DNA from 2 places in the Flavobacterium sp. WV_118_3 genome. Region 2 is predicted to be linked to the other one. Evidence: riboswitches for the same ligand, from Rfam matches in the RefSeq annotation. Region 2 holds a riboswitch; the other holds the start of a gene.
The links. Region 2 has a riboswitch for S-adenosylmethionine ahead of ABFU83_RS06645 (Na+/H+ antiporter NhaC family protein). Riboswitches for the same ligand answer to the same signal wherever they lie in the genome.
Positions count from the first base shown of each region.

Region 1: it holds a riboswitch for S-adenosylmethionine, as region 2 does, so the genes downstream of both, ABFU83_RS00215 (homocysteine S-methyltransferase family protein) here and ABFU83_RS06645 (Na+/H+ antiporter NhaC family protein) in region 2, are expected to answer to the same signal.

Region 1 is NZ_CP156060.1:42,013-57,497, forward strand. It holds gene ABFU83_RS00190 (O-acetylhomoserine aminocarboxypropyltransferase/cysteine synthase family protein) at 520-1,818, shown strand; gene ABFU83_RS00195 (OsmC family protein) at 1,815-2,273, shown strand; gene ABFU83_RS00200 (alpha/beta fold hydrolase) at 2,378-3,370, shown strand; gene thrA (bifunctional aspartate kinase/homoserine dehydrogenase I) at 3,367-5,778, shown strand; gene ABFU83_RS00210 (aminotransferase class I/II-fold pyridoxal phosphate-dependent enzyme) at 5,803-6,975, shown strand; SAM riboswitch class I at 7,047-7,167, shown strand; gene ABFU83_RS00215 (homocysteine S-methyltransferase family protein) at 7,317-8,309, shown strand; gene metH (methionine synthase) at 8,315-10,996, shown strand; gene metF (methylenetetrahydrofolate reductase [NAD(P)H]) at 11,010-11,966, shown strand; gene ABFU83_RS00230 (T9SS type A sorting domain-containing protein) at 12,006-12,641, opposite strand; gene ABFU83_RS00235 (acyloxyacyl hydrolase) at 12,830-13,924, shown strand; gene ABFU83_RS00240 (head GIN domain-containing protein) at 13,935-14,678, shown strand; gene gldA (gliding motility-associated ABC transporter ATP-binding subunit GldA) at 14,681-15,485, opposite strand, start outside.
Region 2 is NZ_CP156060.1:1,439,031-1,454,515, reverse strand. It holds gene ABFU83_RS06690 (bifunctional UDP-3-O-[3-hydroxymyristoyl] N-acetylglucosamine deacetylase/3-hydroxyacyl-ACP dehydratase) at 1-1,170, shown strand, start outside; gene lpxA (acyl-ACP--UDP-N-acetylglucosamine O-acyltransferase) at 1,182-1,967, shown strand; gene efp (elongation factor P) at 2,011-2,577, shown strand; gene ABFU83_RS06675 (UDP-3-O-(3-hydroxymyristoyl)glucosamine N-acyltransferase) at 2,629-3,567, shown strand; gene ABFU83_RS06670 (nuclear transport factor 2 family protein) at 3,560-3,919, shown strand; gene sucD (succinate--CoA ligase subunit alpha) at 4,029-4,901, shown strand; gene ABFU83_RS06660 (DinB family protein) at 5,008-5,562, opposite strand; gene ABFU83_RS06655 (Crp/Fnr family transcriptional regulator) at 5,619-6,155, opposite strand; gene ABFU83_RS06650 (hypothetical protein) at 6,349-6,870, shown strand; SAM-I-IV-variant riboswitch at 6,996-7,092, shown strand; gene ABFU83_RS06645 (Na+/H+ antiporter NhaC family protein) at 7,162-8,481, shown strand; gene fabG (3-oxoacyl-[acyl-carrier-protein] reductase) at 8,556-9,302, shown strand; gene ABFU83_RS06635 (hypothetical protein) at 9,361-11,388, shown strand; gene ABFU83_RS06630 (DNA primase) at 11,630-12,067, opposite strand; gene ABFU83_RS06625 (deoxyhypusine synthase family protein) at 12,165-13,136, opposite strand; gene ABFU83_RS06620 (arginine decarboxylase) at 13,193-14,599, opposite strand; gene aroB (3-dehydroquinate synthase) at 14,906-15,485, opposite strand, start outside.

The DNA.
Region 1 (15,485 bases), 1.4 Mb from region 2:
GTTTACAATGCTTTCCATCTTTTTTTGAAAAATAAAATTGGGATTTATAAGAGTATATTGGAAAAGGAGAAATGTTAAAATTTGATTTTTTACTTGTGTAATCCAAAATTAGTTTTCAATTTTGTCCCATCAAATAGAAATAACAAAATGAAATCAATTAAGCGATATATGTGTATGATGATGTGGAGACATTCCGCAGAGGGTACTCTTGCTTAATTTTGAGATTTTAATTTTAAAAATATAGCATCAAAGCCTCTGCAAAACGCAGAGGCTTTTTTATTTAAAGCCATTTGAAAAAAACAGTACGAAAAAATAAAACATAAAAAATAACAAAATGAAGGCAACCGCAAAAATGATGATGAAACGAATGATGTGTATTTCCATGTACGCAAAACCCTGCTATTGCCAAAAGCGAATGACTTAGTCTAGTTTATATAGTTCAAACTGTAAAGTCCTTTTGGTAAAGCGCCAAAAGGACTTTTTTTTTAAATCAAAATTCAACTTTAAATCCATAAAAACATGAGCACTCAGAAATTTTCAACAAACGCATTGCACGCTGGACATAACGTATCAAATAACGCCGGAACACGTGCGGTACCGATTTATCAAACAACATCCTATGTTTTTAATAATGCCGAACACGCTGCTAATCTGTTCGGATTAACCGAAGCAGGATATATCTATACCCGATTAAATAATCCAACCAACGACATATTGGAACAACGTCTGGCTGCTCTGGAAGGTGGTATCGGAGCTGTAGTTACGGCTTCGGGAACCGCAGCCATCGCCACAACGCTTTTGGTGTTGTTGCGCTCCGGCGATCATATCGTTGCTTCCAACAGCTTGTATGGCGGAACCTATAATTTATTGAATGTAACCTTACCGCGATTGGGAATTACAACCACGTTTGTAGATCCTTCCGATCCGGAGAATTTTACAAAAGCAGCTCAGGAAAATACACGGGCATTTTTTGCAGAAAGCCTTGGAAATCCAAAGCTGGATGTGCTGGATCTCAAGGCGATTTCCAAGCAGGCACAGCAATTTAAGGTGCCGTTTATTGTGGACAATACCGTGGCAACTCCCTATTTGTTAAACCCGATTGAACACGGAGCGAATATTGTAATTCACTCGCTAACAAAATATATCTCCGGTAACGGAACTTCGTTAGGAGGTGCCATTATCGATGCCGGAAATTTTGACTGGAGTAACGGGAAGTTCCCGGAATTTACAGAACCGTCAACCGGATACCACGGACTCGTATACCACGAAGCTTTAGGGAATGCCGCCTTTATCGCGAAAACACGAATTGAAGGACTGCGGGATTTTGGAGCTGCTTTAAGTCCGTTTAATGCTTTTCAGATTATTCAGGGATTAGAAACACTGAATATCCGGGTGAAAAAACACAGTGAAAATGCATTGGAACTGGCACAATGGCTGGAACAACAGGAAGAAGTGGCCTGGGTGAATTATCCGGGATTACCATCCAGTCGCTATCATGAGTTGGCTAAACAATACCTGCCAAATGGACAAAACGGAGTGGTAACCTTTGGCTTAAAAGGTGGTTTTGATGCCGCACGATTGGTGGCCGATGAAACAAAATTGTTTTCACTACTCGCCAATATCGGAGATTCCAAATCACTGATTATCCACCCAACGAGTACCACACACCAACAGCTAACCGACGAACAGCAGGTGGCTACAGGTGTAACTAAAGATTTAGTCCGCTTGTCGGTAGGTCTTGAAGATTTGGAAGATCTGAAAGCCGATCTGATACAAGCATTCGAAAAAGTTAAATTAAAAAGAGAAGTAACGTCATGAGTACCAAAATAGTAAACGTATTAGGATATGTTGAAAACAACGAACAATTTGTTGTTAAAACAGAGAATTTCAAAGTAAGAATAAGTAATAATGTGGTTCTGGGCGATCAGAACGGTCCCAGCCCGATAGCGTTTTTACTCGCAGGTCTGGCCGGAAGTATCAACGCCGTAGGGCACATCGTTGCCAGAGAGCTTAAACTGGAGCTGAAAGCACTTCAGATCGAAATTTCCGGAGAACTGGAAACCAGTAAAATCGCAGGTTTGGAGACCAACAACAGACCCGGTTTAAAACGCATTGAAGTGGTTGTGAAACCAACTACCGATGCCTCGCTGGTTGTCCTAAAACAATGGATCGATACCGTAAAAGAAAGATGCCCGCTTCGCGATAATCTGCTCAATACGTCTTCGGTATTACTTACACTGGTAAAAGAATATACCACATCGGAAGTGATCTAAAGGATCGTTCCGAACCCAAAAATAAAATTAAGTTGTTTTGTTTGTTTTTACTGCCTCTGACACGTCTGCAATCGTTAGAGGCAGTTTCAAAAAAAGAAAAAGGAATGAGTAATATACATAAAATAGATCTGTTTGATTTTAGACTGGAGAATGCCGTGGTGAAAAGATGGATTCCATTGTATTATCAGTATTTCGGACAACCCGTCGGAACGGCTCCGGTGGTATTGGTAAACCATGCGTTAACCGGAAATTCACAGGTAACCGGTGAAAACGGATGGTGGAAAAGTCTGATCGGTCCCGGGGCGGTTATCGATACCGATTATTATACCGTAATCGCTTTTAATATACCGGGCAATGGCTATGACGGAAATCCGGATAACCTGATTCTTACTTATACAGACTTTACAACTAAAGATATTGCCCGAATTTTTTGGGAAGGATTGGAATACCTCGGAATTCAAAAATTGTTCGCGGTAATCGGCGGTAGCCTTGGCGGTGGAATTGCCTGGGAAATGGCATTTTTAAGACCTTTGCAGATTATAAACCTGATACCCATTGCAGCCGACTGGAAAGCGACCGACTGGCTGATTGCTAATGTGTTGGTTCAGGATAAAATTCTGAACAATTCCGAAAATCCAATTCATGATGCCCGATTGCATGCCATGTTATTGTATCGTACACCTTTGTCGCTAAACAAAAAATTTAACCGGGAACAGAATGATCCCAATAAAGAATATAAGGTAGAAGGCTGGTTATTACATCATGGTGAAAAGCTTAAAAACAGGTTTCAGCTGGCATCCTATAAACTGATGAATCATTTACTCAAAACAATAGGTGAAGCAAGCCATTGTGGTAGTTTTTTGCAATTCGGAAAAGAAACGACAGCGCATATTCACCTGGTAGCCGTAGATAGCGATTATTTTTTTACTGCCGATCAAAACCGGGAAACCTACGAAATTCTGAAAAGAGTTACTACAAACGTTTGCTATCACGAAATACAATCCATTCACGGGCACGATGCCTTTCTGATTGAATTCGAACAGTTAAATACCATACTGGGAAACATATTTATAACTACAAAACAAAAAATACAATGAAAATATTAAAGTTTGGAGGAAAATCCCTGGCCTATAACGGCGGATTCGATAAGGTACTCCGTATTATTCAGGACAAAGTTGAAAATCAGGAGAAGATTGCAGTAGTGGTTTCGGCTATCGGAAATGCCACAAATGAACTGGAACAAATACTGGAAGCCGCTTCAAAAAACAAATCCTATATTGAACAATTGGAAACCTTTAAAAAGGAGCAACAGGGAAATTCGGCAGTCGATCTTTCCAGTGAGTTTTCCCTACTCGATAAATTGTTCGAAGGTGTAGCACTTTTAGGAGATTACAGCCCTAAAATTAAAGATAACGTACTGGCTCAGGGCGAAGTTATTGCCGCAAAGGTCGTTACAGAAGCATTACAACAAAAAGGACTCAACGCTAATTTTTCCGATACGCGATTACTGATCAAGACCGATACCAAATTCGGAAATGCACAACCGCTGGAACAAACTTCACGAAAGAACATCCTCAATCACTTCAAACAACATAACGGCACCACCATCAATGTCATCACCGGGTTTATCGGATCAAATGTCAATGACGAAACCACTACACTGGGCCGTAACGGAAGTAATTATACCGCCTCTTTAATTGCAAATTATCTCGAAGCTGAAGAACTACAAAATTATACCCATGTGGATGGCATCTATACTGCCAATCCCGATCTGGTAAAAGACGCTAAAAAAATAGAGCGGTTGTCGTTTAACGAAGCCAACGAACTGGCCAACTTCGGAGCGACAATACTACACGCGAAAACCATCGTACCGCTTATCGAAAAAAATATCCCGCTTCGGGTACTGAATACTTTTAATCATCTTAATAAAGGAACACTGATCACGGCCATATCGGATAACGAAGGAATTAAAACACTTTCGGTACTGGATAATGTTGCATTGATCAACCTGGAAGGGAGAGGTCTTTTGGGTAAAACCGGAATCGATGCCCGTATTTTCCGCGTGATGGCCGATAATGAGATCAGTGTGAGTATTATTTCACAGGGATCATCCGAAAGGGGAATCGGAATTATAGTGGCTGCCGATAAAGTGACCAAAGCAATCGTAGGACTCGAACGTGAGTTTGAAAATGATTTTTATAATAAGGATGTAAGTAAAATCACGGCCAACGATAATGTAGCAGTGATTTCTATTATTGGTCAGGATTTGAGTACGTTTCACAAACCCTATACGGCTTTAATCCGAAATAAAATTGTACCGGTATTGTTTAATAATACCGTAACCGGTAAAAATGTGAGTTTGGTTGTCCAAAAGGCGCAAACCCATAAGGCGCTGAATGTGATTCACGGAGAAATATTCGGGGTGGCCAAAAAAATCAATATTGCAGTGTTCGGACATGGATTGGTTGGCGGAACACTGATTGATCAGGTTTTGGCTTCCGCAGCGAATATTGAAAAAGTAAAAGGAATCAAACTCAACATTTTTGCCATTGGAAATTCCAGAAAAGCACTGTTGAATAAAGACGGAATTACAACCAACTGGCGGGAAGAAATTCAGCAAAGTGGGAGATTATACAGTGTAGATGACGTGATCGATTATGCGGAAGAAAATCATCTGGAAAACCTGATTGCGATTGATAATACGGCCAGTGCCGATTTTATCGAAAATTATATTCCGCTGGCTGAAAAAAGTTTCGATCTGATTTCGTCGAATAAAATAGCCAATACCGTTGGGTATGCGTTCTATCAAAAACTCCGTAAAACACTGGCCGATAATCAGAAAAATTATTTATACGAAACCAATGTAGGCGCGGGCTTACCACTTATCGACACCATTAAATTACTACATCTTTCCGGGGAGAATATCACCAAGATAAAAGGCGTTTTTTCCGGTACGTTAAGTTATTTGTTTAATCATTTCTCGGTCGAAAACAGACCTTTTAGTGTGGTGTTGCAGGAAGCGGTCGACAAAGGTTTTACCGAACCCGATCCACGTGAAGATCTTAGTGGAAACGATGTGGCGCGTAAATTACTGATTCTGGCTCGGGAACTTGATCTGCAAAATGAATTTGAAGAAATTAAAATAGAAAACCTGATCCCTGAAAAATTGCAACAAGGTAGTGCTTCGGAGTTTTTAAACCGGATTTCCGAACTCGACACGCTTTATCAGTCGGTAAAAGAAAAACAGCAACCGGGTTATGTATTGCGCTACATCGGCGAATTGTCGGGCGACTTACAACAGGATAAAGGGAATCTCGATGTCAAACTGGTTTCCGTTCCGGGGAATTCTGCTTTGGGACAATTAAAAGGTTCCGATTCAATTTTTGAAATCTATACCGATTCTTACGGGGATCAACCCATTATCATTCAGGGCGCCGGTGCCGGTGCTTCGGTAACCGCAAGAGGTGTCTTTGGAGATATTCTGCGATTGTCGGAAAAGAAATAAAACTATCTTAAAACAAACAAAACCATGAACAATTCAACATTGGGATTCGAAACGCAGGCCATTCGAACCCAAACAGAACGCAGCCAATATTTGGAACATTCAGTACCCTTGTACCTGACGTCCAGTTTTATTTTTGAAGATGCCGAAGATATGCGGGCTTCTTTTGCCGAAGAAAAAAATCGGAATATTTACAGTCGGTTTTCCAATCCAAATACCAGTGAATTCGTGGAAAAAATCTGTCAAATGGAAGGCGCCGAGTCGGGTTATGCCTTTGCTACGGGAATGGCCGCAGTGTATTCGACCTTTGCTGCGCTGTTAAATGCCGGTGATCATATCGTGTCGGCCAGTAGTGTATTCGGATCGACCCATACACTTTTTACAAAGTATTTTCCAAAATGGAATATCACAACCAGCTATTTTTCAATTACCGAACCGGAAACGATCGAAAGTTATATCCAACCCAATACCCGTATTCTGTTTGCTGAATCGCCAACCAATCCCGCCGTGGACATTCTCGATCTGGAATATCTGGGAAAAATTGCTAAAAAATACAACCTGATTCTGATTGTCGATAATTGTTTTGCAACACCGTATCTTCAGAATCCTATTGCCTTTGGAGCCGATTTGGTGATTCATTCGGCAACCAAATTAATCGACGGTCAAGGTCGGGTTTTGGGAGGCGTAACGGTTGGAAAGGAAGAATTGATCCGGGAGATTTATCTGTTTTCGCGAAATACCGGGCCGGCATTATCTCCGTTTAACGCCTGGGTTTTATCAAAAAGTTTGGAAACATTAGCCGTTCGGGTCGAAAAACATTGCGAAAATGCCGAGAAGATCGCGCTCTTTTTAGAGCGTCATCCCAACGTACAAACGGTAAAATATCCTTTTTTAAAATCGCATCCGCAATATAAGATTGCCAAAAAACAAATGCGATTGGGTGGAAATATAGTCGCCTTCGAAATCAAAGGTGGCATCGCAGCCGGGCGACAGTTTCTGGACAAAATCCAACTGTGTTCGTTGTCGGCAAATTTAGGCGATACCCGTACGATCGTGACACATCCGGCGTCTACCACACATAGTAAACTCACGGAACAGGAACGCCTGGCGGTTAGTATTACCGATGGATTAGTACGGATTTCGGCCGGTTTGGAAAGTGTAAACGACATCATTGCCGATCTCGAACAAGCACTCGCGTAGCAATTTAAGCATGGAAATTTGGTTGGTATAAAACAATTGCGTTATTTTGCACTGTTCTTATACAGACTGAAATGTTATCACGAAAGGCAGAGGGAATAGACCCGATGAAGCCTTAGCAACCCTTTACTCTTTAAAGAAGGTGCTACATTCTACCCGAAAACAAGGCAAATTGATTTTTAGGATAGATAACAAAGAGAATACTTTTCTGGTATTCCTTCTCTCTTTACGGATGACATTTTTACACTGATTTTCAGAACGGCAAAAGCTAAGACAACACATTTATAGTGCTTTCGGCGCTGTTTTCGTATTGACTTTGGCCAAAACTAAAAAAAAAACTAAAAATGTCAAAGATTAATGAAGCGCTGCAAAACAGAATCCTGATTCTCGACGGAGCCATGGGAACTATGTTACAGCGATACAACTTTTCGGAAGAAGATTTCAGGGGAGACCGATTTAAAGATTTTCCGCATCCGCTAAAAGGGAACAACGATCTCCTTTCCATTACACAACCACAGGCGATTCGCGAAATCCACGCGCAGTATTTTGACGCGGGTGCCGATATCGTCGAAACCAATACGTTTTCGGGAACTACTATCGGTATGGCCGATTATCATCTGGAAGATCTGGTGTACGAACTCAATTACGAATCGGCTAAAATTGCCCGTGAAGTAGCCGATACATTCACGGCGCAAAATCCAGATAAACCACGTTTTGTAGCCGGTTCTATAGGACCAACCAATCGTACGGCCAGTATGTCGCCCGATGTGAACGATCCCGGGTTCCGGGCGGTTACTTTCGACGATCTGCGGATTGCCTATAAACAACAGGTGGAAGCACTTATTGATGGCGGAAGTGATATATTACTGGTGGAAACCATTTTCGATACATTGAATGCCAAAGCCGCCTTGTTTGCCATCGATGAGGTAAAAGAAGAACGCAATCTCGATATCCCGGTAATGGTAAGTGGTACCATTACGGATGCTTCCGGTAGAACCTTGTCCGGACAAACGGTTGAGGCTTTCCTGATTTCGATTTCGCATATTCCGTTACTAAGTGTCGGATTTAATTGTGCTTTGGGAGCTGATCAGCTAAAACCGTATTTAAAACGACTGGCGCACAATACTTCTTTTAATATATCGGCGCATCCGAATGCCGGATTGCCCAACGCTTTTGGACAATACGATCAGACACCGGAAGAAATGCAGGTTTTGATAAAAGAATATCTCGACGATAACCTGATCAATATTATTGGCGGCTGCTGTGGAACTACTCCGGAGCATATCCGCCTGATTGCCGAAGTGGCAAAAGAATACCAACCCAGAATTTTAGAATAGAGAAAATGGCTGAAGCAGATTGTAAAAAATACTTGCGATTATCAGGATTAGAACCGTTGATTATCACTCCGGAAAGTATTTTCGTGAATGTAGGGGAGCGCACCAATGTGACCGGGTCACGGAAATTTTTGCGCCTGATAAAAGAAGAAAAATATGAAGAAGCACTCGATATTGCCCGCGCTCAGGTAGAAGGTGGCGCGCAGATTGTCGATATTAATATGGATGAAGGGATGCTCGATGGTGTAGCTGCAATGACCCGATTCCTGAATCTTGTCGCTTCGGAACCTGATATCTCCCGTGTACCGGTAATGATTGATAGCTCCAAATGGGAAATCATCGAAGCCGGTTTAAAAGTTGTACAGGGAAAATGTGTCGTGAATTCCATCAGTTTAAAAGAAGGTGAAGCGACATTTATCCACCATGCTAAATTGATTAAACGCTATGGTGCGGCTGTGATTGTGATGGCTTTCGATGAAGCCGGACAAGCAGACACGTATGAACGTCGGATTGAAATCTGTAAGCGTTCCTACGATATTTTGGTTGATCAGGTGGGATTTCCGGCGGAAGATATCATTTTCGATCCGAATATTTTTCCAGTGGCTACCGGAATGGAAGAACACCGCCGGAACGCGATCGACTTTTTCCTCGCGACAAAATGGATTCGTGAAAACCTGCCATATACTAATGTAAGCGGTGGAGTGAGTAATGTGTCTTTTTCTTTCCGGGGGAACGACCGGGTGCGCGAAGCGATGCATTCGGCTTTCCTGTATCATGCCATTCAGCACGGAATGTCGATGGGGATTGTAAATCCGGAGATGTTGGAGGTATACGATGAAATTCCAAAAGATTTGCTGGAACATGTAGAAGACGTATTGCTGGATCGTAGAGATGACGCAACCGAGCGACTGTTGGCATTTGCCGAAAATGTAAAAGGCGATGCCAAAACGATCGAAAAACAAAATCAGGAATGGCGTAACGGAACCGTACAGGAACGACTCACACATGCATTGGTAAAAGGAATCGATGAGTTTGTAGAACTTGATGTGGAAGAAGCACGCCAATTGGCACAGAAACCGATTGAGGTGATCGAAATAAACCTGATGGCCGGAATGAATGTTGTAGGAGACTTGTTTGGAAGTGGAAAAATGTTCCTGCCACAGGTGGTCAAATCGGCCAGAGTAATGAAAAAAGCGGTGGCCTATTTGTTACCGTTTATCGAAGCGGGTAAAGACGGAGCGTCCCGCTCTGCCGGAAAGATTTTGATGGCAACGGTAAAAGGCGATGTACACGATATCGGTAAGAATATTGTTTCGGTAGTTTTAGGGTGTAATAATTTTGAAATTATCGATTTAGGGGTGATGGTTCCGCCGGAAAAAATTATCGAAATAGCAGTTAAAGAGCAGGTAGATATTATCGGTCTGAGTGGATTGATCACACCATCGTTGGATGAAATGGTGTATCTGGCCAAAGAGATGGATAAGCTCAATATAAAAATTCCGCTGATGATCGGTGGAGCGACAACTTCCCGGGCGCATACGGCGGTAAAGATCGCTCCGGAATATTCCGAAACAGTAGTACATGTGAATGATGCATCCCGTGCAGTTACCGTCGCAGGAAATCTGATCAATCAAAATGTAAAAAGTGATTACGCCAAAGCCATACGTTCGGAATACGACGAGTTACGGGAAGGTTTTTTAAACCGTTCGCGCGATAAAAACTTCCTGACATTAGCCGAAGCACGAGCCAACAAACTGAGGCTCGACTGGGATCAGTTTACACCACAAAAGCCGTATAAAACCGGAGTACATACCATTACGGTTCGACTGGAAGAACTGGTCGATTATATCGACTGGACACCGTTTTTCAGAACCTGGGACTTGCATGGAAAATACCCAGATATTTTAGAAGATGAAGTGGTAGGAGAACAGGCAATAATCTTGTTTCAGGATGCACAAAAAATGTTAGAGCAACTTATAACCGAAAACTGGTTGGAAGCCAAAGGTATTTATGGGGTTTTTCCGGCTAATCAGGTAAACGACGACGATATCGAAGTGTATGATGAGAAAGGGAACGTATTGGAAACGTTTTTAACGCTACGACAACAATCGCAAAAAACAAAAGGAGCACCAAACATTGCATTGTCCGATTTTATAGCGCCAAAAGAAAGTGATAAACAGGATTATATCGGCGCTTTTTGTGTTACTACCGGTTTCGGAGTGGATGAAAAAGCGGCTGAATTTGAAGCAGCTCACGACGATTATAACTCAATTATGATCAAGGCTTTGGGCGACCGGTTTGCAGAAGCGTTTGCCGAATTCCTGCACGAAAAAGTGCGAAAAGAAATCTGGGGATATGCTTCTGATGAGGTGCTGAGTAATGACGAACTGATTTCCGAAAAGTACAAAGGAATCCGTCCGGCGCCCGGTTATCCGGCTTGCCCGGATCATCTGGAAAAAAATACGATCTGGTCATTATTGAACGTAGAAACGCAAATCGGGGTGAAGTTAACAGAGAGTCTGGCCATGTGGCCGGCGTCTTCGGTATCCGGATATTATTTCGGAAACCCGGAAAGTAAGTATTTCGGACTGGGGAAGATAAAAGAAGATCAGGTTCGCGATTATGCCAAACGTCGAAAAGTGACCTATGATTATGCTGAGAAATGGCTCAATCCCAATATAGCCGACTAACAAAACGAAAACGATGAAAGTAACACAACATATAGCCAATGCTAAAGGGAAATCGCTTTTCTCTTTCGAAATATTACCGCCATTAAAAGGCCAGAACATTCAGTGCATTTTTGATAATATCGAACCGCTGATGGAATTTAAACCGCCATTTATAGATGTGACCTATCACCGGGAAGAATACGAGTACAAAGAGTTGCCTAATGGTTTGCTCGAAAAGAAAATCGTTAAAAAACGACCGGGTACGGTTGGAATTTGTTCGGCAATTCAGAATAAATATCAGGTGGATGCCATTCCGCATATTCTGTGTGGTGGGTTTAACAGAGAAGATACCGAAAATTTCCTGATTGACATGGATTTCCTCGGAATCGATAACGTAGTGGCTTTACGCGGCGATGCGGTAAAAAGCGAAATCTATTTTAAACCCGAAAAAGAAGGAAATCAGTATGCGAGCGAACTGGTAACGCAAATCAATAACCTAAACAACGGGATTTATCTGGATGCGGATTTGCAAAATACCAATAAGACCAATTTTTGTATCGGCGTGGCCGGTTATCCCGAAAAGCATATGGAAGCACCGAGCTTGGATAGCGATATTCATTTCCTAAAACAAAAGATCAAAAACGGAGCAGATTATATCATTACCCAAATGTTTTTTGATAATCGTAAGTTTTTCGATTTTGTAGCCAAATGCCGGAAAGAAGGTATCGAAGTGCCGATTATCCCGGGTTTAAAACCAATTTCTACCAAAAAGCAACTCAATCAGATTCCACATCGTTTTAAAGTGGATTTGCCTGATGAATTGATTATGGAAGTGGTAAAAGCAGCGGATAATGAAACCGTAAAAGAAATCGGAATCGAATGGTGCATTGCCCAAAGTCGGGAATTAATAGCCGCCGGAATACCGGTTTTACATTACTATTCGATGGGACGTTCGGAAAGTATCCGGAAAATTGCAGCAACTGTATTTTAAGAGCTCACACCTGTAAGATTTTAAACCTTACAGGTGTTTTTATTTTTTTATTATTTTTCGTTTTACGACATTACTATTCTTATCCTGAATGGTTGCAAAGTAAATTCCGTTGGGCTGTGCCGTAATGTCTATGGAATTTGAAGCTGTTTTTAGGACACATTTTCCCATTTGATCGTGAATCTGTATTTCAGAAATAGTTTCCGCTGTTGCTATTTTGAACAAGCCATTAGTCGGGTTTGGGGAAATATGGACGGCTTCTTTTGCTGTTACGATGTTGTCCAACGATAGCTTTTTTTTGACAATTTTAAAGAATATAGCTCCTTGAAATATAACATTGACCGGATTTTTTGCTATAAGAATGGAGAACTCACCTTCATTGTTAAAAGTAGTTGACCAACTGCCGTTTCCATAAATATAACCGGAGTAATCCAGACGACCACCTCCTGCAAGAGGATTATAAACTGCAGATTTGCTATGAGGCATAACAACTAACCAAAACCAAGAGGAACTCTTTGGCGGGAAATCGTGATAATTTACTGTTACAGTTGTGCCTGTTTCAAATGGACCTGTACTTATATTTAGATTCTTATTGGTATAATAATAGTCTATATTCATTTGCGCATAGGTATAGCAACTAATCAGACAGCAGAATAAAATTTTTCGTATGTTTTTCATGGTTTAATTTATAAAAAGAAAAATACTAATGCTTAAAATCGTAAATCGTATAGATTTACGGTATTTGTAGAGGATAAAATGTATAGGGAGTAAAAACAGGAATTGTTGTCTTGCTAAGATAAGAATTGTGTCAGAAAATGATGGATATATTCTGATTTGTCTATATTTGTCTGCTTGCCAAAGACAAAATGAGACATTATTTATACTTAGTATTCCTGCTTTTTTATGGTTTCGCTTTTTCCCAAAATGCAAAAGAGAAGCGCTATTTTGTGGAAGCCAATTACTTCTATGGGAATATATTGCCGCATAATAATGCGATAAAACATCTTATTACGTCGCATCCGGAAGGAATCTTACTCGGAATCAATCGCAAAACCTATGGGAGTGCCGCCTGGCAGTCGGACTATAATTTCCCGGATTACGGACTGTCGTTTCAGTATCAGGGAAATAAAAACGAAGCGCTAGGAAATCTTTACGGACTTTACGGACATTATAATTTCTATTTTCTAAAGCGAAACCTGCAATTTAGAATCGGTCAGGGGATTGCCTATAGTACCAATCCGTATGATAAGGAAACCAACTTTCGGAATTTTGCCTATAGTACGCGCTTGATGCCCTCGACTTATTTTATGCTGAACTACAACAAACAGCATGTGTGGAAAGGCCTCGGAGTACAAACCGGATTATTGTTGGTGCATCATTCGAATGCCAATGTCAAAGCACCGAATACCAGTACCAATACCATGGCTTTTACCGTTGGACTCAATTATAATTTCGATCAACAGGAGCCGGAATATACCGTGCTAAAAGATACTACCCGTTTTACGGAACCGTTGCGGTATAACGTGGTGTTTCGCGGTGGTGTGAATGAAAGCGATGTGATTGGTAGCGGACAATATCCGTTTTATGTGCTTTCGGGGTATGTCGATAAACGGATCAGTAAAAAAAGTGCCATTCAGTTCGGAGGCGATTTCTTCTGGTCGCTCTATCTGAAAGAATACATCCGCTATATGGCGATCGCCTATTACGAAAAAAACAGCGATCCTAATGTCGATTATAAAAGAGCCGGTGTTTTTATAGGACACGAACTGTTTGTAAACCGCTTTACTTTCGAAACACAACTGGGGTATTATGTATATGATCCCGCAAAAATAAGCGCGTCCTTTTACCAGCGATTAGGACTCAAATTTTATGTGACCCGTAACGTTTCCGCAGGAGTAGGTTTAAAAACACATGCTGCGAAAGCCGAAGCGCTCGAATGTAGTCTTGGAATCCGATTGTAAAATGAAACAAATGACAAAATATTATTCTTGTTTATTGATCATCCTTTTTGTGCTGTTCTCCTGTAATTCCGAAAAAGCACCGGATTGTTTTATGGCTTCCGGGAGTATGATTACCAACGAAATCGAGGTGGCCGATTTTGAGAAAATTGATGTGGGAGAAGGAATCGGAGTGGTGATCAAACAAGGAAGCCAAACAAAAGTAGTCGTCGAAACGGGTTCCAATCTGATGTCGGGAATCAGTGTTTCTGTTTCGGAAAATAAATTGTACCTCCGAAATTCCAATGGCTGTAGTTGGTTTCGGGATAAAAATGTGACGAAGGTGTATATCACGGTGCCGGATCTGACGGGGATTTATTCGGCTTCCCAATTTGATATAACCTCCGATGGGATATTGAATTTTGACGATCTGACGTTACAGTCGGGAATGTATTCCGATACGGCTTCCGGGGTATTCGATTTGCAACTGAAATGTACGAATCTAAAGGTCGAAGATAACCGGGCGACGTTATATCGGATATCCGGAAAAGTGACCGATTTGACTATTGCTTTTTATTCCGGGGAAGAGCGTTTTGAAGGGCAAAACCTGATGGCTCAGCATATTTATGTGTTTCAGCGAAGTACCAACGATATCATTGTAAATCCGCAACAGGATATAAAAGGAAATATTTACAGTACTGGGAATGTCGTGCTAAAAAACAACCCGTCTTTAGTAGAAATAGCCCAGCATTATACCGGGCATGTAGTCTATAATTAAACTTATTTTTTCTGCGTCATTTCGCGGAATACGGCTTCCAGATTTTTGTTTTTCAGATTGAGCTGTAAGGTTTTTAAACCATTTTCCTGTGCAAAATCAAAAACGGCCGGACGCATGTCTTTTTCCGTTGTAAAAGTAAGTTCCCAAATGGTATCGTGAACATTTCGATGCGATTGCAGGTTTGGAATTTTAGCAATTAATTGGGCTTCAATCTGATAGTCAAATTCTACTTCAATAACCTGTTCGTTATCTTCATTCATCAGGCTATCCAGTTTTTTATCGGTTACGATTTTACCATTGTTAATGATGATCACACGATCACAAATCGCTTCTACTTCCTGCATAATATGCGTCGAAAGAAAAACGGTTTTGTTTTTTCCGATATTTTTGATCAACTCACGGATCTCAACCAACTGGTTCGGATCAAGTCCTGTGGTAGGTTCGTCGAGAATCAATACTTCCGGATCGTGTAATAAAGCCGTGGCCAGTCCAACACGTTGCCGGTATCCTTTGGAAAGTGCTCCTATCTTTTTATGACTTTCCGGTGTTAATCCGGTAAGCGCAATCACTTCGTCGATACGGGATTTCGCTACTTTATATACATCGGCATTAAAAGCCAGGTATTCGCGAACGTATAGATCCAGATATAAAGGATTGTGTTCCGGAAGATAGCCAACCGATTTCTGAACAGCTTTTGGTGCTGTTGTAACATCATGACCGTTAACAGTGGCCGTACCTTCATCGGCATCCAAAAAAGTGGTCAGTATTTTCATTAAGGTTGATTTTCCGGCACCATTCGGCCCAAGG
Region 2 (15,485 bases):
CAGACGTCCGAACACGTACTGGCCGCATTAGTAGGATGTGATATTGATAATGTTATTATTGAATTAAATGCCTCAGAGCCGCCAATTATGGACGGGTCATCAAAATATTTTGTTGAAGCAATCGAAAAAGCCGGTGTTGAAGAACAAAACGCCGAACGAAATGTTTATGTGGTAAAAGAAGTAATTTCCTATACCGATGAAGCAACGGGTAGCGAGATTATCGTGATGCCGGCCGACGAATATCAGGTAACCACTATGGTTGATTTCGGAACCAAAGTATTGGGAACGCAAAATGCTACCATGAAATCGATCGGTGAATTTAAAACCGAAATTGCAGATTGTAGAACATTCAGTTTCCTACACGAACTGGAAAGTTTGTTGGAACACGGATTGATAAAAGGAGGTGACCTGAACAATGCTATTGTTTATGTAGATAAAGAAATATCGCAGGAAACAATGGAGCGTTTAAAAGTAGCATTCGGAAAAGAAAAAATTTCTGTAAAACCAAACGGAATTTTAGATAACCTGACGTTACATTACCCGAATGAAGCTGCCCGTCACAAGCTATTGGATGTGGTTGGCGATTTGGCTTTAATCGGAACCCGAATCAAAGGGAAAGTAATCGCAAATAAACCAGGACACTATGTAAACACACAATTTGCGAAAAAAATGTCGAAAATTATTAAAACAGAACAACGCAATCAGGTTCCGGTATACGATCTTCATAAAGAACCTTTAATGGATGTAACCAAAATTATGTCTATGTTGCCACACCGTCCGCCATTTTTGTTGGTAGACCGAATTCTGGAAATGTCCGATTCGCATGTGGTTGGTTTGAAAAATGTAACGATGAACGAAGATTTCTTCGTAGGGCACTTCCCTGGAGCGCCGGTTATGCCGGGTGTTTTAATCGTGGAAGCGATGGCACAAACCGGAGGGATCCTTATCTTAAGTTCGGTTCCGGATCCGGAAAATTACCTGACCTACTTTATGAAAATTGACAATGTGAAATTTAAAAATAAAGTATTGCCGGGCGATACACTGGTATTCAAGTTAGACCTGTTGTCACCAATCCGCAGAGGAATTTGTCATATGCAGGCCAGTGCTTATTCCAACGGAAAATTAGTCACTGAAGCCGAATTGATGGCACAAATCGTGAAAAAGAATTAAACAAGCAAAGTATGAATCAACCCTTAGCATACGTACACCCGGGCGCAAAGATTGCGAAAAATGTGGTGATTGAACCTTTTACAACGATCCATAATAATGTTGAAATCGGGGAGGGAACCTGGATTGGTTCCAATGTGACGATTATGGAAGGTGCCCGTATTGGAAAAAACTGTAATATTTTCCCGGGAGCCGTTATTTCGGCTGTTCCTCAGGATTTAAAATTCGGAGGTGAAGATTCTTTGGCTATTATCGGAGACAATACCACAGTACGGGAATGTGTTACGGTAAACCGTGGAACAATAGCATCCGGTGTTACTAAAATAGGTAAAAACTGTCTTATTATGGCCACGGCGCATATAGCACATGATTGTCATATCGGAGACAATGTAATAATTGTAAATGGCGTACTTTTGGGAGGTCACGTAACGGTTGGCGATTTTGCTATCATCGGCGGACTTTCAGCAGTACACCAGTTTATCAATATCGGAGAGCATGCCATGATTTCCGGAGGATCGCTTTTGCGTAAAGACGTTCCACCGTTTACAAAGGCAGCAAAAGAACCATTATCCTATGTGGGTATCAACTCGGTGGGATTGCGAAGAAGAGGATTTTCTACTGAAAAAATCAGAGAAATTCAGGATATTTACAGAATTTTATACCAGAAAAATTACAATACCACTCAGGCTTTAAGCATTATTGAGGCCGAAATGGAAGCCACTCCGGAACGCGATGAGATCATTTTATTCATTCGTAATTCTTCAAGAGGTGTCATGAAAGGGTATACCGGTATATATTAATAAGTAAGCAAATAGATTTTTAAATAAACAAACAAAATAAAAAATGGCGAGTACGGCTGATATTAGAAACGGATTATGTATTAAATTCAACAATGATATTTATAAAATTGTAGAATTTTTACACGTAAAACCAGGAAAAGGACCTGCATTTGTAAGAACAAAATTAAAAAGTGTAACCAACGGTAAAGTATTGGATAATACTTTTTCGGCAGGACACAAAATTGATGTAGTTCGGGTAGAAACACACAAATTCCAGTTTTTATACGCGGAAGGAGAAGATTTTCACTTTATGAATGTGGAAACGTATGAGCAGATTGCTTTAAATAAAAACATCCTTGATGCTCCGGATTTATTAAAAGAAGGAGAAAATGTAATGGTTCAGATCAATGCCGAAACGGAAGCACCATTATCAGTAGATATGCCGGCATCTGTAGTATTGGAAGTAACCTATGCAGAACCGGGAGTTAAAGGAAATACGGCTACCAATGCCACCAAACCGGCAAAAGTAGAAACAGGAGCTTCGATTAACGTTCCTTTGTTTATTAACGAAGGCGACAAAATTAAAATCGACACCGCTACCGGTTCTTATATGGAACGGGTTAAAGAATAATTTTATTTTTATTGGGCAATTTTATATTGCCCAATTTTATCTTACAATAGTATGAAATTTACAAGAACCTATTCTTTACGTGAAATCGCTGTGATAATTGATTGTAAATTTGTAGGTGATGCTGAATTCCCGGTTATGGGAATGAATGAGATTCACGTGGTTGAACCGGGTGATATTGTTTTTGTGGATCACCCGAAATATTACGACAAAGCATTACAATCGGCTGCCACAATAGTTCTGATTAATAAAGAAGTGGAATGTCCTGAAGGGAAAGCCCTTTTATTGTCGGACGATCCGTTCCGCGATTTTAATAAATTATCACGTCACTTTAAACCGTTTAAAGCAACAGGAGTTGCTATTTCGGATACCGCTGTTATTGGTGAAGGTACCGTAATTCAACCGAACTGTTTTATCGGGAATAATGTAGTAATTGGTAAAAACTGCCTGATTCATCCTAATGTTACCTTATACGACGATACGGTAATCGGTGATAATGTGATTATCCATGCCGGTAGTATTTTGGGCGCGGATGCTTTCTATTATAAAAAACGTCCGGAAGGATTTGATCAGTTGGTTTCCTGCGGTCGTGTGGTCATCGAAAATAACGTTGGCATCGGAGCTTTATGTACCATTGATAGAGGTGTTACCGGTGATACAACCATTCGCGAAGGCGCTAAAATAGACAACCAGGTACATATCGGACACGATACGGTGATTGGTAAAAAATGTCTTATCGCGGCACAAACCGGAATTGCCGGATGTGTGATTATTGAAGATGAAGTAACACTTTGGGGACAAGTGGGAACTACCAGTGGTATTACCATAGGTGAAAAAGCGGTTGTTCTGGCACAGTCCGGAGTTTCGAAATCACTGGAAGGTGGTAAAGTTTATTTTGGTTACCCGGCTGAAGAGTCAAGGGAAAAACTAAAACAGCTTGCTTATGTGAAAAAGATCCCACAAATTCTAACACAAATCAATAAAAATGAATAAGGAGCGGGTTAAAGAATTTTATCTGTCAAATGGACCGTTAAACAGAAGTTTAATGGAAGAATTTCTACACGATGGAATCATTTTTAACTGGCATAGTTCCAAAGGCTTTTTACAACTGGACAAACAGGATTTACTGGAACTGGCAACAGAGTTAAGTAAATCGTATGTCGCGTCAAGGATCGAAATCAATCATATTCTGGAAGACAATGATAAGGTATCGCTACAGTATACCCATTATGTAGCGCCTATTGAAAACCCGAATGAAGAGATGATTTTGGCGCATTTTATGGTCATCTGTGAACTCAAAGACGATAAGCTCTATAAGGTTTACCAGATGAGCCAGTTGAACTAGGCGAAAAAAATAAAAATTAGCCGATAAAAGTTTGAAAAAACTTTCTTCGATTACGTTCAAAACCCTATTTTTGCAACACAGTTTTTAAAAATAATATAAAAAAAATATCATGAGTGTTTTAGTAAATAAAGATTCTAAAATAATTGTTCAAGGATTTACAGGTAGCGAAGGAACTTTCCATGCTACGCAAATGATTGAATATGGTAGTAACGTTGTAGGTGGAGTTACTCCGGGTAAAGGAGGAACAACCCACTTGGACCGTCCGGTTTTCAACACGGTAAAAGACGCTGTTGATCAGGCGGGTGCCGATACGACTATCATTTTCGTTCCGCCAGCTTTTGCTGCTGATGCAATTATGGAAGCTGCGGATGCGGGTATCAAAGTGATCATCACGATTACAGAAGGTATTCCGGTAGCCGATATGATTAAAGCTTATGATTATATTAAACACAGAGACTGTCGTTTAGTTGGACCTAACTGTCCGGGTGTAATCACTCCGGGTGAAGCTAAAGTTGGTATCATGCCAGGTTTCGTTTTCAAAAAAGGAACTGTAGGTATCGTTTCTAAATCAGGAACGTTAACATACGAAGCAGCTGATCAGGTTGTAAAACAAGGTTTAGGAATTACTACAGCTATCGGAATTGGTGGTGACCCGATCATCGGAACTACTACTAAAGAAGCGGTTGAATTATTAATGAACGATCCGGAAACAGAATGTATCATTATGATCGGTGAGATCGGTGGACAACTGGAAGCAGATGCGGCACATTGGATCAAAGCCGACGGAAACCGTAAACCGGTAATCGGATTTATCGCTGGTGAAACCGCTCCGAAAGGAAGAACAATGGGGCATGCTGGTGCGATTGTTGGAGGAAGTGATGATACTGCTGAAGCTAAAAAACGTATCATGAGAGAAAATGGAATCCACGTGGTAGATTCTCCGGCTGAAATCGGTAAAAAAGTAAAAGAAGTATTGGGTTAATTCCCGATCGCTATAAAAATAAAGGGCTGTCTATGTGTAGATAGCCTTTTTTTATTGTCACACCTTACAGGTTTCTAAAACCTGTAAGGTGTTATATATTGAATAATTAAATATTTGTTGAATACTGTTTTAAAACATTCGAAGCCTGTTTGATATGACGTTCGTTATGGTAAATCAGAAACGATAGGGTATCGCCCAGTTGCAAACGAATAAGCCTGCTCAGGCTAATAGCGGTTTTGTTTTTGATCAGATCAACTTGCTGTGCCTGATCAAGAATAAGTAACAACGTTTCCTGTTGCGTAATAAAAACATCCAGAACACCTTGATCCAGTTGACTACCGATTGGATTATAACTTTTTAAGGAATTAATTTTTGTCTGACTTGCTGCTTTCATCATTCGGGCAAAATAACCGCCTAAAACTCCGGTTTTATAAAACAATTGCGGCTTTTTATAACGGGCTTTTGCAATACAACGATTTAGCTCCGGCAGATAAAAATCGCCATAACGATTCAGATGTTCAAGACATTCCAGAATACTCCAGCTTTTTTCCGATTGCCGCCAGTTGAGTGTTTTCGGATTATTAGCTTTAAAAGAATTTCCAATTTCAATATTGTTCCGGGTTATTGTGGTTAATTCCTCCAGTAGTTGTTTTGTTTCCATCGTTCAAATATTTGTACAAAATTCGAACAAGACGGGCGAATAAAAATTGATGCAAATCAAGACTTTTTAATGCGCGATAAAGTTTCGGCTGTCATACGAAGATAGGAAGCGATATATTTATCCGGAATTTCCTGAAAAACCTGCGGACTTCGTTTTAAAACACTTTTATACCGATCGACAGGCGAAGCCATTAGCAGATCTCTTTCCCGTTCCATTTGTTGGAGTATCAGCTGACCGAGTATTGTATTCCATAATTTTAAATGCGTTAGATCGCTTTCTATAAATGCGAGCAGCCTTTTTTTAGAAATGGTTTGAACCGTACATTTTTTGAGCGCCTGAATATAAAACTGAGTAGGTTTGTCGGTAAAAAAACAGTCAATCGCCGTAACAAACGAATTTTTATAACCAAACCGAATGGTATTTTCTTCTTCCGTATCAACGGTAAATACCCGAACACTACCTTCAACAATAAAGAAAACAGTCGAATCCAGGCAGCCTTCGGTTATCAGGTAAGCATTTCGTTTAAAAATCGTTTCGGTTTCCCAAAGCTTGTTTTCTAATAATAAAGTATATAAAGTTTCGATAGCATTCATATAGGGAACAATTGTGTGATCATCATAAATAGAATGTTATCAAAGATATTAAAATAGAAAGGGTAAGAGGTTTTATTTTTAAAGTGATTATAGTGTTGTAAATCAGGTTATTATTTTTGATAACAAAATTAAAATAGTACAAATTGTCTATATTTATATTGCGAATAAAGATAACAGAACTAAAAATAACAATATGGAAGGACAACAATACGCATTTCAGCCTTTTTCGAACGACGAAATCGAAAACCTGCGAGAGGAAATGAAAAAACTGGAAATCAGTTTAGATCACACTGAAAACAGGGATTCTTTTTTTGAAAATCCGTACGTCTCTTTGATGAATAATTGTAACATAAAGATTTTAAAAAGAGTTCGGTTTAATGATGATTTCGTTGCAGTTTTTAACGAGAATGTTCGAAAATTCCGACCTCTATTTAATAAATGCCTGATTTGTAAAGTAGCAGTAATGATACTGCTTTATACCTTATTGTCCTACACCGGGTTCATCGATATTGCAGATATACCAGCTTTGATTTTGGCTTCTGAATTTATCAAAGGAATCGAAGATTTTTTTGGAGGCACGCGTACGGAAATTGAAAAACTTCTGAAAATAATAAAAGAAACCCTTGAGCAACTCACGGTTCCAAATATTGCACTACAAATTTGCCAGTATTTTGGTTTTTGTTCGCTATCGATTGATGCGGAAAAAAAACAATAATAGTGTAAGACAGGTATAAAAAGAATTAAGGTGCTGTCAAATGTTGAATAATTGTCCTTACATGGTTCATTTTTAATAAAAAAGCGTTTTATGTGATAATTAAGCAAAAAAGCTTTTATATTTGCATCAGTTATCACGAATCTCATAAAGAGATAGCAACCTGCAACAACAAGCAAGGTGCTAAAACGATAAGCCAATTCTGTTGGAAAAAATGTTGTTATTTTTCACACACACTTTTCTGATCCAGTTTTGCTTGTCTCGTGAGCTTATTTAATTTCTAAGCAATCGATGATGAAAAAAAACAAAACAAAAAGCGGCGCGTTAGCGTTATTGCCGTTATTCGTATTTATTTTTACTTTTTTAGGAGCCGGCATACTGCTGGACGATTTTTATGCCTTTCCGTCGCCGGTAGCGGTGCTAACCGGAATCATTACAGCCTTTCTTTTATTTAAACCATCCATTACGGATAAAGTCGATACTCTGATCAAAGGATGTGGCGACAGTAAAATCATGACCATGTGTCTTATTTATCTGTTGGCCGGGGCTTTTGGCAGTGTGACCAAGGCTATGGGCGGTGTCGATTCGGTTGTGAATCTGGGAATCAATCATATTAATTCGGAATATTTTCCGTTGGGAATTTTCCTGATTGCGTCCTTTTTGTCTACGGCAACCGGAACTTCGGTCGGTGCGATAGTGGCATTAGGGCCTATTGCGGTAAGTCTGGCCGATAAAAGTGGTGCTTCTTTACCATTAATTAGCGGATCGTTATTAGGTGGTGCGATGTTAGGGGATAACCTGTCGATCATTTCCGATACGACCATCGCCGCAACCCAATCGTTAGGTTGTGAAATGAAAGATAAATTCAAAGTCAATCTGTTTATCGCGTTGCCAGCTGCGTTGATCACCATTTTACTTTTGTTGTTTTTCGGTTTTAACAGCGAAGTGGCAACAGTGGTTATCGAAAAAGGAACGTACGAATGGATTAACCTGTTACCGTATGTATTAGTTGTTATTTTGGCGATAATGGGATTAAATGTTTTTGTAACGCTGCTAACCGGTATTGTGATGGCAGGAATTATTGGATTAGTAGGAAATGATTTCGCTGTATTGGATTTTACAAAAATTGTATACGAAGGATTTACCAGTATGACTGATATTTTCTTATTATCGATGTTGACCGGAGGATTGGCAGCCTTGGTTGAACAGGCAGGTGGGATCAATTACGTACTAAAGACGGTCAAATCGAGGGTTAAAAACAAGCGATCGGCGCAATTGGGAATCGGTGCACTGGTGAGTTTTGTAAATCTGGCCATTGCGAATAATACGGTATCGATAGTGATCACAGGAAGTATCGCTAAAGAAATCAACGACGAATACCATTTGAGTCCGCGTAAAACAGCAACCATACTCGATATCTTTTCCTGCATCGTACAAGGGATTCTGCCGTATGGCGCTCAGGTATTGTTATTGTTGAATTTCGCCGGTGGTAAACTCGGTTTTTTCGACCTGATCGGGAATACCTGGTATATAGTCTTTCTGTTTTTGTTTACACTTATAGCGATCTATAGCCGTTATTGGGACCGATTAACCAATAAATTCTTTAAAGTTTAGCGGTATTACAGACAGATTAAAAACCGAATTGTTATATTTGTTACTTATTTCAAATAAACAAACTTAATCGTAATATGAAATTACTGGAAGGAAAAACCGCAATCATCACAGGAGCGAGTAGAGGAATCGGAAGAGGAATTGCCGAAGTATTTGCCAAACAAGGTGCTAATGTAGCTTTTACCTATAGTGCTTCTGCCGAAGCAGCAAAAGCTTTAGAAAACGAATTAATGGCTTTAGGTGTAAAAGCAAAAGGATACCAGTCGAATGCAGCTGATTTTAATGAAGCTCAGAAATTAGTAGATGATGTAATTGCAGAATTCGGAAATGTAGATATTCTGATCAATAACGCGGGAATTACAAAAGACAACCTTTTAATGCGTATTTCGGAAGAGGATTTCGACAGCGTAATCGATGTAAACCTTAAATCGGTTTTCAACATGACGAAAGCGGTACAACGAATTATGCTAAAAAACCGTGCGGGTTCTATTATCAATATGAGTTCGGTGGTTGGAGTAAAAGGAAATGCTGGACAAACCAACTACGCGGCTTCTAAAGCAGGTGTAATCGGTTTCTCAAAATCGGTAGCCTTGGAGTTAGGTTCCCGTAATATCCGTTGTAACGTAATTGCACCGGGATTCATCGAAACGGAAATGACGGCTAAATTAAACGAAGACGTTGTAAAAGGATGGAGAGAAAACATTCCATTGAAAAGAGGCGGAACGCCGGAAGATGTAGCCAATGCATGCGTTTTCTTATCGTCTGACATGAGTGCGTACGTAACTGGTCAGGTGTTGAATGTTGATGGAGGTATGTTGACATAATCATTTAGTTAAAATAATGTAAAACCTTAAAAATTAAAAGTTTAATAGCGAATATATAATGACAACATCTACAATTGTATTGCTGATAGTAGCTATTATTATTGCTTTTGGTTTAGCGTTTTACCAATACTTATACAAAGCCGGGAACAGGTCGAAAATACACCTGTTTCTGGCTTTTTTACGTTTTTTTACGTTATTGTCCATTTTTATATTGCTGATTAATCCGGTTATTTCCCGGAAAACCTATCAGGATGTAAAAACACCTTTGCCGGTAATTGTCGATAATTCCCAATCGATTCGCGAGTTGAAGCAGGAGGATCTGGCCAAATCACTATCCGAAAAAATAGCAGAGAACAGTGCTTTAAAAGAGAAATACGACGTACAATTGTATACCTTCGATGCCGGTTTTTCAGCCGGAAAGCAACTTGATTTTAAAGGGAAACAAACGCATATCGATCTGGTAGCTCAAAATTTAAAGCAATTTTACCGCAATCAGAATTATCCGGTAGTATTGCTTACCGATGGAAATCAGACGATTGGAAATGATTATGTGTACAGTTTTCAACAAAATACAACCGTTTTTCCGTTAGTATTAGGTGATACGACCACATTCCTGGATTTGAAAATCAACCAGCTGAATGTCAATAAATATGCATTTCTAAAAAATAAATTCCCGGTTGAAGTCTTTCTACAATATAGCGGTACTAAAAATGTCAATGCCGTTTTTAGTATTCAACAGGGTAATGGAACGGTTTACAAACAAAATGTGACTTTTGGCCCGTCTAAAAAAGCACAGGTCGTTTCGGTTTTGCTTAATGCAGATAAAGTAGGCGTACAGACGTATAAAGCAGTCATTACGTCAACCGAAAACGAAAAAAACAAATATAATAATGCTAAGAACTTTGCGGTAGAAGTTATCGATCAACGATCGGAAATTGCGTTGGTTTCGTCTTTAAATCATCCCGATTTAGGAGCTTTAAAACGTGCCATCGAATCGAATCAACAACGTAAAGTAACGATCGTTAATCCAAACGAAATCAATTCGTTAAACGATTATAATGTTCTGGTGTTGTATCAGCCAAATTCCGATTTTAAAAAACTGTTGGAGTTAAATAAAAACCTGCAATTAAACACCTGGACGATCACCGGATTGCAAACGGATTTTAATCTGTTAAACCAATCGCAGTCGGCAATTCAATTTAGAATGGGTAGTCAGAAAGAAGATTTCTCAGCCGATTTTAATTCGCAATTTAATGCCTTTGCTTTGGATAATATTGGTTTTGAACAAATGCCACCGTTGCAAAATCCATTTGGTACGATAACCCTTACCGGTAATGCGAATGTTTTATTGCAATCCCGAATCCGCAACATTGTATCCGGAAATCCGCTATTGGTTTTTACCGAAAACGGCGCGAAACGGAATGCCTATCTTTTTGGTGAAAACATTTGGAAATGGCGTGTCGAGAGTCATCTAAAAACCAAATCGTTCGAGCAATTCGATATTTTTATCGATAAAACAATACAGTTTCTGGCTTCAAATGCCTTAAAAAAATCGTTGGTAGTACAACATGAAAGCTTTTATAATTCGGGCGAAACTATCGAAATTACAGCACAGTATTTTAATAAGAACTACGAATTCGACGAAAATGCCCGCCTTACGGTTCAGTTAAAAAATAAAAAGACCAATGCCATTAAAAACTATGATTTTCTAAAAGGTAGTGGTGAATACAAAGTAAACCTCGACGGACTTGAAGCGGGGCAGTATGGGTTTGTTGTAAAAGAAAATCAGTCGAAAACATCCTATAGCGGTAACTTTGAAGTACTGGATTTTGAAATTGAAAAACAATTCGTAAATCCGGATGTAGCGCGATTAACCCAATTGTCGGCGAATACAAATGGTAAAATCTATTATCCAAATCAAGTAGAGGCGCTAATCAAAGCCTTATCCGAAAATCCAAATTACGTTCCGGTACAAAAAGCCGTGATCACACAATCGCCTTTAATCGACTGGAAAGGTTTATTGATCATTTTAATCGTAAGCCTTGCGGTAGAATGGTTTGTTCGAAAATACAACGGTTTGTTGTAAGTATCCGTTTTGCCTTTGATACGTTTTTTGGTAGCATCAATTCCTTTATTCTATTTTCTATTTAAACCTAATCTTACGTAAATCGAAAAGATAGTACTAGCTATGCTTTTTAATTAAAGCGGCATAGGGAAGGAGGAGATACCCGGATTTGTAGAATCTCGATTTGGTGTAGAAATAAAAAAATCCTGATTTATATAAATCAGGATTTTTTATATGGGTTTTTGTTTGTAATCCGAAAGGCTTACTCTTCGTCATCGTCTTCTTCGTCGTCCTCGTCATAATCGCGATCTTCATCATCGTCCTCGTCATCGTAGTCCTCATCATCTTCATCATCCTCATCTCCGTCATCCTGAGATTTTTTAGGTTTGGATGGTTTCGACTTTTTAGCGTCGTCATCCTCGCCATCTTCGATGTCAAGTCCTTTGATGTCTAATGTATCTTCTGCTGCGATATCATCTTCATCATCGTCGAAATTTTCAATTCTATCAGCAAGCTTAGTACTTACTTTTACTAAGTAGATCGTATCTTCAGTTCGTACTTCAACTGCTTCAACTGTTTCATTCTTAGCATTCTTAAAACGGATAACATCAGAATCATCGTATCCGTCGGGAAATTTCTCAACTAAGAGAGTTAAGATCTCATTTGTTAATTTAGCGTAATCTACAATTACTCTTTTCATTCGTTGTTTTTTAATGCTTGTTGTTGTTTCAAATGTAATATCCTAAAACGTATTTTCAAATAAAAAATCCTGTTTTTTTTAGGGCAAACATTAAAAATTACATATCCAATAGATAAGCAAAAATAAGCGGTGCCACAATAGTTGCATCCGATTCGATTACAAATTTCGGTGTATTGATATCCAGTTTACCCCAAGTGATTTTTTCATTTGGAACCGCTCCGGAATACGAACCGTAACTTGTGGTTGAATCAGAGATCTGACAGAAGTAACTCCAGAAAGGTACATCGTGCATTTCCATATCCTGATACAACATCGGAACCACACAAATAGGGAAATCACCGGCAATACCACCACCAATTTGGAAGAAACCAACGCCTTTGTCGCTGTTTTTAGTATACCAGTCGGCAAGGAACGTCATGTATTCGATACCCGATTTCATGGTTGTTGCTTTTAATTCGCCTTTAATTACGTAGGAAGCAAAGATATTACCCATGGTACTGTCTTCCCATCCCGGAACAACAATAGGTAGGTTTTTTTCTGCCGCAGCATACATCCAACTGTCTTTTAAGTCGATTTCGTAATATTCTTCCAGACATCCTGAAAGTAACATTTTATACATGAATTCATGCGGGAAATAACGCTCTCCGGCATCTTCTGCATCTTTCCAGATTTTGTGGATATGTTTTTGTAGACGACGGAATGCTTCGTGCTCCGGAATACAAGTATCGGTAACACGGTTCAAACCTCTTTCCAATAAATCCCACTCCTCCTGAGGTGTTAAATCACGGTAGTTTGGAACACGCTCGTAGTGCGAGTGAGCCACAAGGTTCATGATATCCTCTTCTAGGTTAGCTCCTGTACAGGAGATAATTTGTACTTTATCTTGACGGATCATTTCAGCAAAAATCTTTCCTAATTCTGCTGTACTCATAGCTCCGGCTAATGTCACCATCATTTTTGCACCGTTCTGTAATTGTGCTTCGTAGGCTTTGGCCGCATCAACTACCGTCGCAGAGTTGAAATGTAAATAATACTTTTCAATAAACTGACTGATTGGTCCTTTACTCATTTCTTAATTATTTAAAGTTAATGTCTGCTTTTGTAGAAAAGTCAAACATACTGAATTTATTTTTCTTTTTTCTCGTAACCTAAAATCTTCAGCACCTCGTCGGCAGTTTGTTGTTCCGAAAATACTTCAGTAGCTACAATACCATTTTCGTCGCGGTCAATAAGGATATGTTTCGGTTGTGGAATCAGACAGTGGTGTAGACCTCCGAAACCACCGATCGTTTCCTGATACGCTCCGGTGTTAAAGAAACCGATATACAACGGTTTTTCCTTGTTGTATTTCGGAAGGTAAACTGCGTTCATATGCTGCTCGGAATTGTAATAATCGTCGCTATCACACGTTAATCCACCTAATAATACCCGTTCGTACGTATCGTTCCAACGGTTTACGGCCATCATAACAAAACGTTTGTTAATCGCCCAGGTATCCGGTAAAGTAGTAATGAAAGACGAATCGATCATGTTCCATTTTTCACGGTCATTTTGTTGTTTCTGATACAACACCTGGTAAATCGCACCTCCGGATTCTCCAACGGTAAACGAACCAAACTCGGTAAAGATATGCGGTACCGGAACATCGGCATCGTCACACGCAATTTTGATTTGGTTTAGGATTTCGCTGATCATATATTCATAATCGTATTCGAAAGCCAAAGAATTTTTAATCGGGAAACCACCACCAATATTAAGACTGTCTAAAGAAGGACATTCTTTTTTCAAGGCGATATATACTTTCATACATTTTAAAAGCTCATTCCAGTAGTAGGCCGTATCGCGAATACCGGTATTGATAAAGAAGTGTAGCATTTTTAGTTCCACATTCTTGTTTTCCTGAATTTGCTTTCTGTAAAACGGAACGATGTTTTTATAGCCGATTCCCAAACGAGAGGTATAGAACTCGAATTTCGGTTCTTCCTCAGCCGCAATACGAATACCGATTTTAAACTTACCTTCGATTTTTTCCTGTAATAAATCCAATTCTTCATAATTGTCGATTACCGGAATCGTTTTTGAATGACCGTTGTTGATCAGTTTTGCAATATTATCAATATATTGTTCACGTTTAAAACCGTTACAAACAACATAGGTGTTTTTGTTGATTTTACCTTGTGCCATTAGGTTTTCCACGATATTCACGTCGAAAGCCGAAGACGTTTCGATATGAATATTGTTTTTAAATGCCTCGTTCATCACAAATTCGAAGTGTGAACTTTTGGTACAATAGCAGTAGTAATATTTTCCTTCGTATTTGTGTTTTTCCATAGCCTTACGGAACCATCCTTTGGCCTTGTTGATATTATTGGAAATTTGTGGCAAATACGTAAACTTTAACGGCGTACCGTATTGTTCAACCAATTTCATCAAATCGATATTGTGAAACTGAAGGTTGTCTTTATTTAATGTAAATTCCTCCTGAGGAAAATAGAAAGTCTGGTTGATCAGGTCGTAATATTTTGTATTCATTTTAATAAGTGCTTTTTAGGTTATAATAATAAATTCTTTAAAAAAGATTCTTTAGTATAACGCACTTTTCAAACTCTAATATTAGCGTACATAATCTGCAATTTTTCATGCAGCGGATTGGTAAAAAGGAAAATGTCAAAATTGCGGACACTTTTAATAGAAAAAATAATCCGTTGCATTTTGGACAAGGATCTGTTTTTCCGGGTGTTTCCGCTGTTGGGGATATGAGGATTCTGACTATTTTTCATCGCGACAAATGTAAAAAATAATAGCTCGTTTTTAAAAACAATTTTTATTAAAAAAATCTTAGTTTTTATAATCGTCAAAAGCCTTATAAATCAGGTCATTTTCGATCTCTTCGTCGATTTTTACGGCACCGATTCCGTTTAAAAGGGCAAACTTCACTTTTCCGAATTCATTTTTCTTGTCGTGAATCAGCAAATCGATACAATTTTCGATGTCCTTTTCGGTAAAAGGAACCGCCGGATAAATATCGGCAATGACACTTTTTATTTCCTGATATTCATTTTCGGTCAACAACTCTTTTTCGAGTGATAAATAGCTTTCCAGGATCATTCCGATAGCGATAGCTTCACCGTGAAGGAGTGTTTCCTTGTTTTCATTTTCAAGAAAATAACTTTCAATGGCATGTCCCAGCGTATGTCCAAAGTTTAACGCTTTACGCAATCCTTTTTCTGTCGGATCCTGCGTTACCACATTATTTTTAATGCGCACCGATTGATGAATTAATTCGTTTAAATCGTCAGTATTCAGACTGGAAAGATTCCCGAATTTGGTCCAATAGGCACGATCCTGAATCAATCCGTGTTTCAGCATTTCGGCTAATCCGGAACGCATCTGACTTTGCGGTAAGGTTTCCAGATAA